3 regions of the Georhizobium sp. MAB10 genome follow, and region 3 is predicted to be linked to each of the others. Evidence: riboswitches for the same ligand, from Rfam matches in the RefSeq annotation. Region 3 holds a riboswitch; each other region holds the start of a gene.
What was found. Region 3 has a riboswitch for cobalamin ahead of PU133_RS18635 (TonB-dependent receptor plug domain-containing protein). Riboswitches for the same ligand answer to the same signal wherever they lie in the genome.
Positions count from the first base shown of each region.

Region 1 (2,258 bases), 1.8 Mb from region 3:
GCGGATTGAAGCTTCCCGCGATCTCCCTCGGTCTCTGGCACAATTTCGGCGACGATACGCCCCATCAGACCAAGCGCGACATTTGCCGCCGCGCCTTCGATCTCGGCATCACCCATTTCGACCTCGCCAACAATTACGGTCCGCCGCCCGGATCGGCCGAAACGGCCTTTGGCGAAATCTTGCGAACCGATTTTGCCGGCTACCGCGATCAACTCATCATCTCTTCCAAGGCCGGCTACGACATGTGGCCGGGGCCCTATGGGGAGTGGGGAAGCCGCAAATACGTCATTGCCTCCTGCGACCAGAGTCTGAAGCGGATGGGGCTCGACTATGTCGACATCTTCTATTCGCACCGCTTCGATCCGGAGACGCCGCTTGAAGAAACGATGATGGCGCTCGATCAGATCGTGCGTTCGGGCAAGGCCCTTTACGCGGGCATCTCCTCCTATAACGCCCAGCGAACGCGGGAAGCTGCGGCGATCCTCAAGGACCTCGGCACGCCGTGTCTCATCCATCAGCCGAGCTATTCCATGCTCAACCGCTGGGTCGAAGATGACGGCCTTCTCGATGCGCTCGACGATCTCGGCATCGGATCGATCGTCTTCTCGCCGCTTGCCCAGGGCATGCTCACGACCAAGTATCTGAAGGGCGTGCCGGAGGATAGCCGTGCCAGCCAAGGCAAGTCCCTGATGCCGGAATTCCTCAACGACAAGAACCTCGCCAATATCCGCGCGCTGAACGAGATCGCCGAGAAGCGCGGCCAGACGCTGGCGCAAATGGCCATTGCCTGGGTTCTGCGCGGTGGCCGCGTCACCTCGGCGCTTATCGGCGCCAGCCGTGTGTCGCAGGTGGAAGATTGCGTCGGAGCGCTCGCCAATCTCGATTTCACCGACGCCGAACTGGCCGAAATCGACAGCTACGCCCGTGAGGCCGACATCAATCTCTGGGCCGCATCGGCAGAGCGCAAAGGGCCTGCCCGCAAAAAGAAGTGAAGCGTCGGCTTTTGCTCAAGAAATGAGCATCGCCAGCGGTTGTGTTTTGTCGCGGCCGCTGTCACCAATCGTTGCGACGGTGCCTTGATCTTCAAGGTGAAACGGGAAGCCGGTGAAAAACCGGCGCCGCCCCCGCGACTGTCAGGGACGATGCCCTTCCATCATGCCACTGGTGCGCTTCTTGCATCGGGAAGGCGGAGGGGATTGGTCCCGAGCCAGGAGACCGGCCGTCAGCCACGCGGCAAAGCCGCAGATACGACCAGAGATGGGGCGGAGGGCCCCGAAAGGATTTGATATGCGCATTCTGACCACACTTGCAGCCTTCGCGCTTTCGACCGGGGCGGCCTTCGCCCATCCCGGGCATGGCGGCCATGACAATGCAAGCTTCGCCTATGGTTTCATGCACCCGCTGGGCGGCCTAGATCACCTGCTTGCCATGATCGCCGTCGGCTTCCTGGCGTATCTGGTTGCTGAGCGGACCAGCTCCAACCGCCCGCGCTGGCTCGTCCCCGCAGCCTTTGTCGGCGCCATGGCGATCGGCGGTGTTCTTGGCGCATTCGCCTTCGATCTGCCGCTTGTTGAACTCGGCATCGGCCTGTCGATCGTTGCCATTGGCGCAGCCGCCGCGTTCGGTCGCCAGATGCCGGTCGCAGCAGCCATGGCTCTCGTCGGCTTCTTCGCCATCTTCCACGGTCATGCGCACGGCACCGAAATGCCGCAGGACAGCGCAGGGCTCGCCTATGGCCTCGGCTTCATGGCGGCAACGGCTCTGCTCCATGCTGCAGGCATCGCAGCCGGCCTTGGCATCGGCAAGCTGTCCCGCTCGCAGGGCGTGCTGGCAGCGCGCGCCGGTGGCGGCGTGATGGCGCTTGCGGGTGTTGCGATCGTCGCCGGCATCATCTGATAGCTTCCGGACTACGGATCAACTCGATCAAAAAAGGCCCCGGCAGCGCTGCCGGGGCCTTTTTTGTCGCGATGTCACTGAAGCGCAGCGATCAGCTTTCTTCGCCGAGACATGTCGTAAAAGACGTCGCCATGTTGCGGAGCAGTTCGAAGTAGAGATCCGGCCCATCGGCGATTTCCGCGCCTTCGGGATCCAGCACGCCGGCCTTCGCATCCGTGCCTTCGATCACGACATTGACGATCCGGGGCTCGAATTGCGGCTCGGCGAAAACGCAGGCGGCATCCAGCTCGTTGACGCGCTGGCGCAGTTCGGAGATGCGTTCCGCACCCGGCGCCACTTCCGGGCTGATCGTGATCGCGCCG
Region 1 is NZ_CP118314.1:2,119,914-2,122,171, forward strand. It holds gene mgrA (L-glyceraldehyde 3-phosphate reductase) at 1-992, shown strand, start outside; cobalamin riboswitch at 1,053-1,239, shown strand; gene PU133_RS09880 (HupE/UreJ family protein) at 1,288-1,896, shown strand; gene PU133_RS09885 (zinc ABC transporter substrate-binding protein) at 1,988-2,258, opposite strand, start outside.
Region 1: linked by a shared signal. The riboswitch ahead of PU133_RS09880 (HupE/UreJ family protein) and the one ahead of PU133_RS18635 (TonB-dependent receptor plug domain-containing protein) in region 3 are both predicted to bind cobalamin.

Region 2 (2,258 bases), 1.9 Mb from region 3:
GGTCGCGTTCCAGGAGCTTTTCCATCGTCGGGATGAAATCGTCGGCGACCGTGCAGCAGATGCAGCCATTGGTCAGTTCGACGATATCATCTTCGCTACAGGTTTCGGCACCGCATCCTTTGAGCACGTCGCCATCGACGCCCAAATCGCCGAATTCATTGATGATCAGCGCGATGCGGCGACCTTGCGCATTCATCAGCAGGTTTCGAATGATCGTCGTCTTGCCGGCGCCGAGAAAGCCGGTGATCACCGTTGCCGGTATCTTCGATTGCATGGGAACTAACCCTTCATTTTGAGCGGCAGGCCGGCGGCGACGAAGTAGACTTCGCCTGCGACCGCAGCGATTTTCTGGTGCAGGCGCCCCGCGTGGTCGCGAAAGGCGCGCGCCATGGAATTTTCCGGCACGATGCCGAGGCCGACCTCGTTGGAGACGAGGATCACGCGACCGGGCGGGCTGGCGAGGAGCGAGACGAGATCGTCGAAAGCAGCGTCCATCGCGGCATCGCCCTGCTCTTCCATCATGAGATTGGTGACCCAGAGCGTCAGGCAATCCACCAGCACGACGCGGTCTGGCCGGATGTGCTCGCGCAGCACCCCGGTAAGCGAAAGCGGGCAATCATGGGTCACCCAGTCCGCACCGCGATCGACCCTGTGCCGTGCGATTCTCGCCCGCATCTCGTCGTCGAAGGCCTGCGCGGTCGCGACGTAATGGCGAGGAAGGCCCGTTCCCCGCGCCAGCTTTTCGGCATAGGCCGATTTGCCGGAGCGGGCCCCGCCAAGGACGAAGACCGCCCCGTTTCGCTGTTCGGCCATGTGGTCAGGCAAGACCGATGGCCGCAAGCACATGCTCGCCGACGAGCAAGGCTCCGACGCCTGCCACGACACCGCCGGAGATCCGCAAAGCGACATTGTCGGCGGTTCGGCCCGCCGCGAACAGTGCCGTCACGGCGAGGCCAGCACCGATCGCGCTCAGATACTGAGTGGCTGCAAAGCCCGCGAGATAGGCGAGAACCGGCGTCGTTTCGGCTCCGAACACGGCTTCGCCATAGGCGTGACCATGAAAGAGGCCGGCCAGCGCGAAGACGGCAGCGTAGGCGGCCGGAGCGTAAACGCGGCCCGAAAGCAGCATGATGCCGAGCACCGCGACCGACAGCGCGACCATGACTTCCACGAAGGGCAGACCGAGCGCTGCGAGGTGGACAAGCGTGCCGAGAACAGTCGCGCCAATGAAGAAGAGCGGCATGGTGAAGCGATGGCGCGTGAGCGTGGCCGCAATACCGACGGCGATGATGAACGCCAAATGGTCAAGCCCGATGATCGGATGCCCGATGCCGGACAAAAGACCTGCAGAGAAGGTTGAGGGCGTCTCGCCGCCCATTGGATGGTGGGCGTAGGCAGACGAGGCAAGCACAGAAAAGATTGCGGCTGCTACGCCGCGCTTGAAGACGATCATGAAGACAACTCCCGTGTCAGATAGGCCGTGAAGGCCTCTGAACAGCGTGTTCGCCTGACCGCGCAGTCTCCCCCATAGACCGGTGTCCCCCGGCAACGAGACTGTTGGCCAAGAGCGGAACACCCCGTCCCTCTAGGTTCGATGTCGACAGGCAGGTCTCCTGGCTCGTGGCTGCAGCACCGGACCGAAGGTCCGGTGCAACGGCTTGTCCCTCACCTTCCCGGAGCTTGCGGCGGCTGCGCCAGCGGACGATTCGTAGACAGGAGGCGTCCAGCCGTGGTTCTGCGCGGTCGCCACTCCAGTGGCTTTTCCAGTGATTGAGCTTCTAAGGCCTGCCCTGCACCATGCCGGGCATCGACCAACGAGACGCAATCGCCGGATGGGAAAGCCTCGCCACTCTACAGTCGCGGGGTCGGCTGCGATCAAGGCGCCCGAATTGGGTCCACCCCTCGCATTCCCTTTTCATCCCCGAACGCCAATGGCGCTCAGGAAACCTTTCGATGCACTAGAGATAGGCGTGGCGTGCGATCGGTGTCAATCGCGTTCGAGCGCTTCGCGCATCAGACAGACGCGGCCGAACCGAGAAGCCCGTCGACATCGAGCACCTGTTCCAGCCGCGCGGCGATGGCGTCGAGAGCGGCGTCGACACCCTGCGCATAATTGTCTGCTCCGGCTTTGACACCGAGTGTCGCGAGATAAGCGCGGCGGAACCCGTCGGCGGCGAAAAGCCCGTGCAGATAGGTACCCATCACACGCCCATCGGCCGTCGTGGCGCCATCCGGTCGGCCGTCGATCACCACCGGCG
Region 2 is NZ_CP118314.1:1,945,054-1,947,311, reverse strand. It holds gene cobW (cobalamin biosynthesis protein CobW) at 1-274, opposite strand, end outside; gene cobU (bifunctional adenosylcobinamide kinase/adenosylcobinamide-phosphate guanylyltransferase) at 280-813, opposite strand; gene PU133_RS08975 (HupE/UreJ family protein) at 818-1,453, opposite strand; cobalamin riboswitch at 1,586-1,966, opposite strand; gene PU133_RS08970 (cobyric acid synthase) at 2,014-2,258, opposite strand, start outside.
Region 2: linked by a shared signal. The riboswitch ahead of PU133_RS08975 (HupE/UreJ family protein) and the one ahead of PU133_RS18635 (TonB-dependent receptor plug domain-containing protein) in region 3 are both predicted to bind cobalamin.

Region 3 (2,258 bases):
GGTCGCCTGATAGGACGCAGTGACGCGGTTGCCGTCGCTGGATGTTGCAAGCGCTCCATCGGTGAAGTTTTCACGGAACGTGTCGTTGCCGGAGATGCGCAGATTTTGCGTCCAGGCGCCATCGGCAGATTCATGCGTAAGCCCGAGCGAACCAACAAGCTCTTCTGTCGCCGTTTCCTCGTCGCCATCGACAACCAGGCCGACGAACGGGCCCGGCAGAAAGTCCGGCGGTCCGAGCGTCTCGAAATTCTGCGGATCGAGTTCGCTGCGGCGATTGACGTAGCGAAGCGTGCCGTCGAGCGTCAGCCCCGGCATCAGGTCATAGGCGAACCGGCCGTTGAGCGTGGCATTGCGGTCGCCGTCCTTCTCCGAGCCGAACGGCGAGACATTGTAGCCGTCGCTGCGTCGGAACGTGGCGCCAAGCGACAGATCGAAATCGTCGCGCCCGCCACTCAGCGTGACGCCGCCGAGCACAGTGCCGTCGGTTCCGGTCTCGCTCCGTACGTTCGTCCTGAAGCCGCCACGCTCGCCGCGCTTGGTGATGACGTTGATGACGCCCGAGAGCGCGTTGGAGCCGTAAAACGCGCTCTGCGGCCCGCGCAGGACTTCGATGCGTTCGATGTCGGACGTCATGAGGCTGCCGAAATCGAACTCGCCGGCTGCCGTGTCGCTGACGTCCACGCCGTCGATCATGACGATGACGTGGTTGGCTTCGGCGCCGCGCACCCGCACCTGCGTCTGTGCGCCGATCGATCCCATGCGGGAAACCGACAATCCGGGAACGGTGCGCAGGATATCGGCAACCGACGTCACCTGGCTTCGCTCGATATCCTCGGCGGTGATGACGGTGAAGGCACGGCCGGATTTTTCCTCTGCCACCGGCGTCAGTCCGTCGGTGACCAGCAGCCGGTCGAGAACGGTGGTGGTCTCGGATTCTTGAGCGCCGGCAACGCCGGCAGCCGCCAGCAGGATTAGCCCTGCTGGAATGAACGCTTTAAACAATGGGTCTGCCCTTCGGGTCGTGGAACGGCACGGTGGCACGCTCCCGGTTTCATCAGAAACCGCAGACGGACGGACGGCAGAGGCGATATGCACAAAGGCTCACCAAAGGTCGCACCCGGCGTGCGGCAACACTCTTTCAAATGTCACCGCCACGGACGACCGCGCATGGACCACACCCCGTGTCCACGCATGGGTGACTGGAACAGGCAGGTCTCCTGACTTCCGCGTCAACGCTTCGTCTTCCGCCTTCCCGAATGTGCGAACACACCCAGTGGCATCATGGAAGGAAGCTCGGCGGCTACAGTTGCGGGGGCAGTTGCGGAATTGGCCGAATGGCCGAACCGCATTCCCTTTTCATCCACCCGAAGGTGAAACCCGTTCCGAGCACACGTGTAGGGGTGGGCGTTCCGCGGGTCAATCCACAGGCTCGCCCATGCTGAGAAATCTTCTCTCCGAAAGATATTTAGAGCGTCTCTATGGTTTTCAGGGCGCCATCCAGCGCCTTGCCTTCCTCATCGAGAAGGGCGGCTTCGCGCAGGCGCCGCAGCCAGTCGGCCGCATCTTCCCGGTGGCGGATCATCGGCAGGCCGTCCATCACGCGTCGATATTTCGACAGGCCGCGCTCATGCGTGTCGGAATAGCCCTTGATCAGGCGCCGGCATTTCAGCACCTCGACAGCGAGATCGTAATTGATGTCGCGGACCGACAGCGCCGTTTCCAGCCACTGCGCCATGTGCTTCATCTCCACCTCGTGGCGGAGCAGGCGGCGTCGCGCAGGCTTCAGCGTCGCAATCCCGTAGAGCATGCCGAAGCCGACGATGCCGTCGGTGCGGATGCGTCGGCCGCGGTTGAACACCTTGTCGAGCGCGCCGAAGACCCGTGGGCTGCTTTCGATCCAGCGTCCGAGGCGGACGGGCAGCGTGCCACAGATTTCCTGCATGCGCGGATGGAAATACTCCGTCACATGGGCGATGGCGTCGCCGCCAATCCCTTGTTCGCGCCGCAGCCGCGCTTCACGGCTGGCGCGGGTCTTCAGGTCGGCTACGCGGATGATGTCGTCGTAGACGAGCGCATTGGCGATGTACTTGGCCGCCTCGATCGACAGCCGCCATTCATGCGCGGCATCGTCGATGGCGATGACCCTCTTCAGATGGTCGAGATAGTCGCGGCCGTAGGCGAGATCCTGGTAATCCACGACCTTGCGCAGACCACGGCCTGCCATGTCCTGCACGGGGGCAGGAAGATCGCCGATCATG
Region 3 is NZ_CP118314.1:3,879,791-3,882,048, reverse strand. It holds gene PU133_RS18635 (TonB-dependent receptor plug domain-containing protein) at 1-1,002, opposite strand, end outside; cobalamin riboswitch at 1,190-1,396, opposite strand; gene PU133_RS18630 (indolepyruvate oxidoreductase subunit beta family protein) at 1,466-2,258, opposite strand, start outside.